Regions from separate parts of the Myxosarcina sp. GI1 genome, predicted to be linked through region 1. Evidence: riboswitches for the same ligand, from Rfam matches in the RefSeq annotation. Region 1 holds a riboswitch; the other holds the start of a gene.
What was found. A riboswitch is a leader RNA that binds a small molecule or an ion and turns the genes downstream of it on or off. The one in region 1 is predicted to bind cobalamin.

Region 1 (4,874 bases):
GATCGTACCAGCGTGCGACATTGATTATTGTAAACAATAAATCTCCTAATTCTGCTTGCTGATGTTCTTTATCTTCAGCAGTCAAAGCCTGTTTGAATTCTGCTAACTCCTCATCAAACTTCAACCAAACTCCAGCAATATTTTCCCATTCAAAACCCGCTGCTGCTGCTTTTCTAGAGATTTTCATGCCCGCCATTAGAGGCGGTAGGCTACGAGCATAACGCTCTAATTTGCGACTTAGTAATTGTGCCTGTTCTGGGGTTATCCCTTTTTCTAAAGCCTTAATTTGTTCCCAATTCTGATTGACCTCAGCCGCACTATTAACTTTAATATCGCCGAATACATGAGGATGACGGCGAATTAGTTTTTCTGTAATTCCCTCTGCTACTTCTTCTAAGGTAAAATCATCCCGTTCGCTAGCGATTTGTGTTTGTAAGATTACCTGTAGCAGCAAATCTCCCAATTCTTCAGCGATCGCATCTTTGTCGCCACTATTAATAGCATCTACCACTTCGTAAGCTTCTTCAATGACATAAGGGACTAAAGTTTGTGGCGTTTGCGCCAAATCCCAGGGACAACCACCATCGGGCGATCGCAACTGCGCTACTACCTCAATTAAACGCTGTAAAGCGACTAATACCGAACTATAAGTTGCCGATTGAAAACTCATCTTATTTTATTAAGAAAGCAAAACATACTTCTATAAGATAAAGCTTTTTCTGATTATATGCGATCGCGCTCTGCGCGCTGGCTGAGACCGAAGGACTTGCTACGCAATCGCCAATCGCTTAAATCTTAATTTTGCTATTTAGTAATACCATAAGCTTACGTTAAGGCGTTTGCCAAATACGCTGGTGGTAATCTTTTGGTTGAGCGTAAGGGTCGCTATGACTATGATTATGATGGTGTCCGTGATGATGATGTCCGTGATGGTGCCCTCCATCTTCTGCGATCGCAGAAAGGCGAAACTTACACATTTCACAATTCATTGCTACCTTACCCAACTGTGCCTCTATTTCTCGCTCTCTCATCACCTCTAACAGCTGCGATGCAATACCCATTTCTGGCAAACAAGTAAAATCTATGTCTGGATATTGCTCTTGTTGTAAAGCGGTAATGTTATAAATCTTTTCCATTAAGGTGCCTGTAAACAAAAAATACGGCAAAACGATAATGCGTTTGGGTTGGTATAAATAAGCTCGTCTAAAACCTTCTTCCAAACGGGGATGGCTAATGCCAATAAAGCAAATTTCTACCGTCTTGTAGCCACTACCTTCCCAAACTATTCTGGCTAGCTTGCAGACATCGCCATTAGCATCGGGGTCGCTAGAACCACGCCCGACAAACAATAGTACGGTGTCGGAACGAGAAATCTGATGCGGATTATGTTGTGGTGTATCCAAGTCTGCTAGCCGATCGCGCCATAGTTCTAGAATCTTGGGATTGATGCCAAAATGACGACCGTAACTAAAGTTTAACTGTGGATAGAGCGATCGCGTCCTGTCTAATTCGTTAGTTACGTCAAATTTATTATGTCTGGCAGCAAATAGTAAAATTGGCAGTGCAGTAATCTCTGTATAGCCTCGTTCGACACAGGCTGCTACTCCCTGTTCTATACTCGGTTCGGTCAATTCTAAAAAACAGGGAATTACGGGGCGAGAAGTATCTAATTGTTGGTAGATGTTTACGAAATCGAGGAAAGTTTGTCTGCCTCGTTGATTTCTCGTACCGTGTCCGATCGCCAGTAAAGGTCTGTTGTGTGGTAGTGGTGGTAATTGAAGTGAGTTAAATTTAGTTGCGGAATTGGCAATAACCATCTATTTTATTTAGCTCCAGTTAGTCGAAGTGATGAATTTTTGGTTTATTTGCAGAAATATTATTAACTTTTGGGCAGGGCAATGTCTTGCCCGTAAAGCAGTTCTCGCGTAATTAATTATTAGTGCGATTACCAAGATCTAAATAGTTATAGATGGTAAAGCGTGAAAAAAAATCGTAGCCAGATAATTGTTAATTAAAGCTATAAAAAGATCGATCATCTGTACCTCGCAGATATACGTATGAGTAAGTGGACTGTATTTATCGGCGGGCATTCTGACTAAGAGATTTTTTTTATCCAATCCCATCACAGTTGCGGGACAGCGTTGGATTTGCACCAAACTTTCCCCTTTACTTTTGATGGCTGTTCCCCATCAAAACCGATTTTTATATTGTAGACTTAATGCGATCGCAAAAAAACAAAAATTAAGTTTAGATTTTAGCGTTGCATATTTACAGGATAATTTTCGATTATCTATTTAAAAACTTTCTTTATCTGTCATCTAGATTTTATTTTATAGCACTTGTTACTTGCTACTTTTGCTCCATCATCCCATTATCATGCAACGCCTAGATTTTACTCGCCAGCTGACCAAGGCTTGAGAAAATCGGCATAGAGAGTCAAGCCACCGTCAATAAATATAGTTTGTCCTGTAATGTAAGAAGCATCATCAGAAGCCAAAAAAGCGGTTATGGCTGCCATTTCTTCGGTATTACCTGTTCTACCTAAAGGAATATGGCTGACAATCTTTTGTTTCTTTTGAGGATCGTTAGACCACTCATTGATCGGTGTTTCTGTTGCCCCTGGAGCGATCGCATTAACTCTAATGCCTTTGGGTGCATATTCTAATGCTAAGGTTTTAGTCATGTTTTCCATGCCCCCTTTACTCATCGAGTAGCTAACATATTGAGGACGAGGAATAATTTCGTGGACGCTGGAGACGTTGATAATAATGCCGCCATTACCGCGCTCTAAAAAATGTTTGATTACTTCTCTAGCACAGAGAAAGCTGCCTCTAAGATTGACGGACAATACTTTATCTAAGTCATCTGCTGAAAGCTTGTGAGAATCGGCAGCGATTTGAATACCAGCATTGTTTATTAAAATGTCTATGCTACCAAATTTGCTAATTACCTCATCGCACATTCTAATAATATCTTGCTCTTGAGAGACATCTCCTTCTACCCGCATTTCTTTGCCACCGCAGCCTTTAACCTGAGAACACATCTCCTCAATTAGCTTTTCGGTATCCTCGGCTTTTTCTGGATCGTTGCGATAGTTAATAGCAATATTAGCTCCCTCTACAGCAAAACGGGCGGCGATCGCTTTACCAATCCCCGAAGTTGCACCCGTCACTAAGACGTTTTTTCCTTTTAAACCTTTCATTATTTCAATTAAGCGTACGTGGAAGCTATTATTTTACAAATTTGACTAAACCTATTTAATTAAAGCCAGGTAGTTAAGAAATCTTGCTGAAGTTATAAATTTAGGCTTTAGAACTACTTATCCACTTAAACAACAATACTAAAACTACCGCACTGGCACTACCCATTGCTACGGCAGCAATCGCAAAATTATTCCAGTTACGAACGGCGATCGCTACTGCTGCCCAAACAAACACTCCGCCATAGGCAAAATTAGTTTTGGGTGTAGCTGCGGCAATGGTAATTAATGCCCCAATTATCACCATAATTATCGTCCAAACTTGAGGACTGAGACCCCAACCGTTCCACTCCCAAGTGGTTAAAACAGTTGCTCCATTGACGATTGTAGCGACGTTAATCCATGCTAGATAAATACTGAGGGGATAGTAAATTAACCATTTTTGCCTGAAAGAGAAAGTGCGATCGCTTCTCAACAAACGCCAGTATCCACCAATTAGAGGCAATAAAATCGCCAACATCAATACAAAAGACCAGGTAAACTGACGGTTTAAAAAGCAAAATACCCAAATAATCTGTGCGATTGAAGCGATCGCCACCGAATAGCCGATTTTTTGTAGCAAAGGATCGTATTTTTCTGAAGGTAATACCTGATTGATGGCAAAACCAATCAAACCCAAGTAAATTAAGCCCCAAATGGCAAAGGCATAATTAGCAGGAGTAATTAAAATATTGCTAAAGAGTTCGTTGGAGATTTCGCCAATAGTCAATCCCTGGGGAGGACTAATATTTGCCCAGACATTAGTACCAAAAGCTGCAATGACAAATACTAAATTAACTATCTGTCGCAGCGAGGGTTTTTTACTTTTCGAGCGAGGGCGAACGTCCATGAGTAATTACAATTGCTACCCTTTAATTTTGACACAAGCAAAATAAGCTGTTACGCATTGATTTCTATTTTCTCTCATAACGAGCTATACAGGGAGTTCCCCAGGCTATTTGTCTGTTAGGAATATCGCGAAAGACGCTACTTCTGGCACCGATAACGCTGTTAGCACCAATTGTCACTCCAGCACCAACAAAACAGTCCGTAGCGATCCAGGCTCCATTACCGATATGAATTGGTTTGATAATTAGGTCAAAAGAAATCTTATTAATATCGTGACTACCAGTACAAAGATAAGACTTTTGAGAAACAACTGCATGACAACCAATTTCGATGCGATCGACACTGTATAAAACTACATCATCGCCGATCCAGCTAAAGTCACCAATAGTTACATTCCAGGGATAGGTAAAACGAGCGGTTGGACGAATTATTACGCCTTTGCCTACTGTCGCTCCAAACAAACGCAAGAGCCAACAGCGAAAACCATTTAAATTATGCAAGCTAAGAGGAAAAGCGATCGCCTGAACTAACCACCAAAGAATTACATACCAGTTAGCCCTGCCGCGATCGCATTGAGAAGAGTCATACAAACGCAAATCTACTAGCGGCTTGGCATCTAAAACTGGAGTTAACTTATTGGCACTTTGGGTAGTCATCGCTCGAACAACATCGTTAGAGTATTCCGTCACAACGTTAACATCGACATCGCCAAACGAAAACCGTTAAATAGAGATTATCAAGACAAATCCAATCTCGACCAGGATAAATTGTTTTCTTGCCAGTGCCA
Region 2 (4,874 bases), on a different contig from region 1:
TTTAAACGATTCTTAGGTTTTTTATTTGGATCGAACAACTTTGTTTACTAACCCATTGAAATGGGGAACTTCAGCGATTTATTTATCCTTTTGCTATTTAGTAACGGGAACTTTTTCGAGAAATTTTTCTAAGTCGACATAAAATTCACCATCATTGTAAAAACCAGGATCGTCCGCACTTAAGGTTAGGGTTTGTCCGCTGACGCTACGACGAAAATCAACTAATCTAACTAAGGTTGCTTCTGGATCTGTTCCTTGTTTGAGAGTAATCAAGACATTCTTGTCTGGACATGTACCGCTACTAGAGTCGGCAACGCAGATTACTGGCTGTTGATTGACGTTACCCGTACGAATATACTTTAAATTTCCTTTATCCAGAAATTGTTGAAAACGCTGGGAAATTGCCAGGCATCTTTTTTGCGGAGTCCAGTCATTAGCAAAGGAATTTGCCCACTCAATCAGAGTTACTCTACCTCTGGGAGTGTTGACAAAAGTATTCCACTTACCGTTAAGCTGGGCGCAGTAGTAGGTATTATTTCTAGCTGAGGTAGCTGAGGGAAAAGCGATCGCGCTTCCTAAAACAACGCTTACTCCAGCAAGCATTCCAACTAAAGATCTTATCATGGCTTTCAATCTCAATTAATCTACTAATAGTTAATATTACGCAGAATATAGCGATATGTATTATTTATACTCACATTTAGAAATCGTTTTGCTCGGTCATGACAGTAAATATACTGTCCACTCAAAGAGTACTGGAAAATTTACGAGGTTTTCTTAGATCTCTCGTCTACTGAGCGTTACTCATTTAAAATAGCGGCTTCTACCTGTTCTCGCTCTAAATTACGTCCGATAACTACCAAACGAGTTTGACGAAGTTCGTCACCTTGCCACAGGCGATCGTAAAAGCGGTCGAAACGATTGCCAACACCTTGAATTACCAGACGCATGGGTTTTGTCGCTACATTAACAAAGCCTTTGATGCGATAGATTTCATGCTGTAGCAATAGCTGTTGTAATCGTTCGATTAAAATATTTGGTTCGAAGCTGCGATCGCAGACAATTTCTACTGCTTTAATATCATCGTCGTGTTCGTGGTCTGCTTCATCATCATGATGGGAGGGGCGATCGCTTAGATTATCCTCTACCGCAGCATTAAACCCGAGTAAAAGATCGGCAGCGATTTGTCCCCGTTCGGCGACGACAATTTTAACTCTCGGCGATAAGTCTTGCTTCAGCAGAGTTTTAATCCTCTCTACATCGGCAGCATTTACCAAGTCGGTTTTAGTTAACAGTACTAAGTCGGCACAGGCTAACTGATCTTCAAATAGTTCTTCGAGGGGAGTTTCGTGTTCTAGATTGGGATCGGCTTGACGCTGTGCTTCTAATGCCGCTAAATCTCCAGCGATCGCTCCATTGGCTAATGCCTGACAATCTACTACCGTAACCACTCCATCGACCGTAGCACTATTACGAATCTCGAACCAGCTAAAAGCGCGCACCAGAGGTTTTGGTAATGCCAGTCCCGAAGTTTCGATTAGCAAACAGTCTATTTTGTCTCTACGTTTGAGTAGTTCCTGCATAGTTGGATAAAACTCCTCTTGTACCGTACAGCACAGACAACCATTGGTTAGCTCGATAATATTCCCGTCAGGAGTTTCTTCCTCATCGCAAACTTGACAAGAGCGTAAAAGATCGCCGTCTATTCCTACCTCGCCAAATTCATTGACTATAACGGCAATCTTTCTTCCTTGATTATTTTGTAGCAAATGACGCACTAAAGTCGTTTTCCCCGCGCCGAGAAAACCTGAAATTACAGTTACGGGTATTTTGTGCATTTTATTTTGTTAGTAGTTAATGGTTGGTAGTTGGTTGACGATTGCTCGTCTTAACTTATTAATGTATTAGCTAAAAAAGCTACGCCGATACCGCAGATTGTAAAACCTGCAAATCGTAGGTTTAGATTAGAAGTATTATCGGACAAAGAATTTCTACTAATTACCAATCTTCCGATAGTAAAGACAGTCGCGCTTATAACTAGCTGAATCAAACAAAAGCCCAATAGATAACCACTCAAAGCGGTAGTTTCTGCACCAACTATTGATTCGCCGTAAGCATAACCGTGAAAAATTCCTGCTATGACGGTAAAGACAATTAACAAACCTGAATCAACTAAATTTTTTTGAGCCAAGAAAATTCCAACGATCGATACAGAACCAGTAATAATTACTTCTGGTAAAAACAAATCTATGCTTAATAAATGAATTCCCGTTCCTATTGCTGTGGCAGTAATGAAAACCAAGGGAATTACGCCTAATTTGTTGCTTAAAGCGGCTAACAATCCAATCGCAGCTACAAAAGCCAAGTGCTCTAAACCTATAACTGGATGAGCCAATCCTGACAAAAATCCTTCAGCAAAATTATCAGGAAGTATACCACCCATAGCGTGATGAGCTTGGGCGGGTTCGATTGCTATAAAGATAAACAGTAACCAACTAAAAATTGCTAAAGCGATCGCGCTAATTTTTTTTAGCGATCGCGCTACAAACGATAGAGCAGACATTATCCGTACCTCGCAGATATGTTCGAGCGAATTTTTGATTTTTATCGGCGGGCATCCTGACTTAGAGTATCGCAAAGATCTCTTTACAGTTGCGGGACAGCGTCAGATTTGCACTGAACTTTCCCCTTCACTCCTGATGGCTGACCCCCATCAGAACCGATATCGCAGACAAATATAAACCTACCATAAGATTGGTATAATCAGCTTTAAATCGAAGTTCAAATTATTATCGATCATGGCAGACTGGCAGACAGTAAGCGGTGGCATAACTGCACCCAAAGGATTCAAAGCGGCAGGGATCGCCGCAGGATTAAAAGCTTCGGGGGCAAAGGATTTAGCCCTGATTTTATCAGAATCTGAAGCGATCGCCGCTGGAGTATTTACCACTACCCAAGTAAGAGCCGCTTGTGTCGATTATTGTCGGAAGCGTCTGCAAGCCAAGGCTAGTGCCAGAGCAATTTTATGTAACGCAGGACAGGCTAATGCTGCCACGGGCGAAGCGGGTTGGAAAGACGCTCGGTTGTGTGCCGAACTACTAGGTAGAGAATTAAATATTGCTGAAGATTCGATTTTACTCGCATCAACGGGGGTTATCGGTCAGAGAATCAAAATAGAAGCTTTATCTCAAAGCTTACCCCAATTAGTTGCTGCTGCTTCTCTAGAAGGAGGTAAAGATGCTGCCGAAGCTATTGTAACTACCGATCTGGTAACTAAAGAAATTGCTTTAGAAACTACAATTGAAGGTCGTCCCGTCAGAATTGGCGGTATAGCCAAAGGTTCGGGCATGATTCATCCCAACATGGCGACTATGCTGGCATTTGTTACCTGTGATGCGGCAGTTTCGACTCAGCTATGGCAGCAGATGCTCAAGCGAGCCGCTAACAAAAGCTTCAATCAAGTTACTGTAGATGGGGACACTAGCACCAACGATACTTTATTAGCTTTGGCTAATGGGCAATCTCGCACCTCAGCAATTACCGAAAAAAGCAAAAATGCCGAAAAATTAGAGGCAATGTTAACCGCAGTCTGCCAACATTTAGCCAAAGCGATCGCTCGCGATGGTGAAGGAGCGACATGTTTGATAGAAGTACGAGTATCGGGAGCTAATGATGATAAAGCTGCCTCGGCAATAGCTAAAACTATTGCTGGCTCGTCTTTAGTCAAATCGGCAGTTTTTGGACGCGATCCTAACTGGGGCAGAATTGCTGCTGCCGCAGGTAGGGCAGGAGTTAAATTTCACCAGGACGAACTAAACATAAGGCTGGGCGATTTGCAACTCATGCAAAACGGACAACCTCTTCCTTTCGATCGCGCTGCGGCTAGTAACTATCTCAGACAAGCCGCCGCAGGAGAATATTTGCAAAACGACACGGTATTAATTGAGGTTTCGATCGGAGTTGGTAGTGGAACCAGTGTCGCCTGGGGTTGCGATTTGACTTATAAATATGTAGAGATTAATGCTGAATATACAACTTAAATAGAGGTAGAGGAGTAGAAAAGGTTTTAGGTACTAGTAGGGACTGGGGGACTAGGGGAACTCTCTAGTAGAGTGAAGCCTCCCCGTCTCTTATGACTTCCTACTTTCTACTTCCTACTTTATTAAGCTGCTTCCCAAAGTTCTTTAATTTTTCCTGGAAGAAACTCAGCAATTTCATTCGCTCTTTCTGCTGATAATTCACCTTTGGTGGCAGAAAAGATTGCTTTGATTACTTTCTCGCTATCTGTACCTTTTGGTAGTCCTCCTTCTTGTTTGACTCGAAAGAAGAAAGTTTCGTCGTCGAATTTTAACGGCGGACGAACTTTACTCAACCAGGATACGATTGGATTTTCGTCTTTCCACAGTTGGGCAATTTCTTCCTGCAATCTTTTTTGGTCGGTAGGTTCGGCAGGATCGTGCAGTTCCGACTCTACGTTTTCGGCAGCTTCAGTAGTCATCAAGTCTCGCATGGTGCGATAGACTACAGTGACTAAATCTCTAGCATCAAATATATCTGGCAGTTCGGCTTTGAGAGCAACTTCTTCGAGAAAAGGAGTGTCTCGGTCGACAATTTGTGACGATGGTCCCGAACCCAATGATTCTGGAGGTTTTTCTTCCATGCGATCGAGCATTTTTTGACCTTTATCGGTTAATTCAGCGCGATTGAACCTAATTAAATGCGGCAGTGGTCCGTCGGGTGCGCCCAAAGTGTTAGCAATACTAAAGTCTACTTCGTCTGAATCGATAACATCTGGTACATCTTCCTGATTGGCATAGGCATTGCCTGTAAAATCAGCTTCGATATATTTTTTTTGATTGAGATAATCTAAATGA

Region 2: linked by a shared signal. The riboswitch ahead of KV40_RS08515 (HupE/UreJ family protein) and the one ahead of KV40_RS21900 (sirohydrochlorin chelatase) in region 1 are both predicted to bind cobalamin.

What each region holds. Positions count from the first base shown of each region.
Region 1 covers NZ_JRFE01000026.1:353,258-358,131, forward strand. Annotated here, with positions in the region: gene mazG (nucleoside triphosphate pyrophosphohydrolase) at 1-670, opposite strand, end outside; gene KV40_RS21900 (sirohydrochlorin chelatase) at 831-1,817, opposite strand; cobalamin riboswitch at 2,064-2,215, opposite strand; gene KV40_RS21910 (glucose 1-dehydrogenase) at 2,393-3,202, opposite strand; gene KV40_RS21915 (hypothetical protein) at 3,303-4,088, opposite strand; gene hpsU (hormogonium polysaccharide biosynthesis acetyltransferase HpsU) at 4,153-4,743, opposite strand; gene nagA (N-acetylglucosamine-6-phosphate deacetylase) at 4,824-4,874, opposite strand, start outside.
Region 2 covers NZ_JRFE01000014.1:362,891-367,764, forward strand. Annotated here, with positions in the region: gene KV40_RS08505 (COP23 domain-containing protein) at 94-624, opposite strand; gene cobW (cobalamin biosynthesis protein CobW) at 801-1,838, opposite strand; gene KV40_RS08515 (HupE/UreJ family protein) at 1,889-2,563, opposite strand; cobalamin riboswitch at 2,592-2,739, opposite strand; gene argJ (bifunctional ornithine acetyltransferase/N-acetylglutamate synthase) at 2,799-4,040, shown strand; gene KV40_RS08525 (DUF2267 domain-containing protein) at 4,163-4,874, opposite strand, start outside.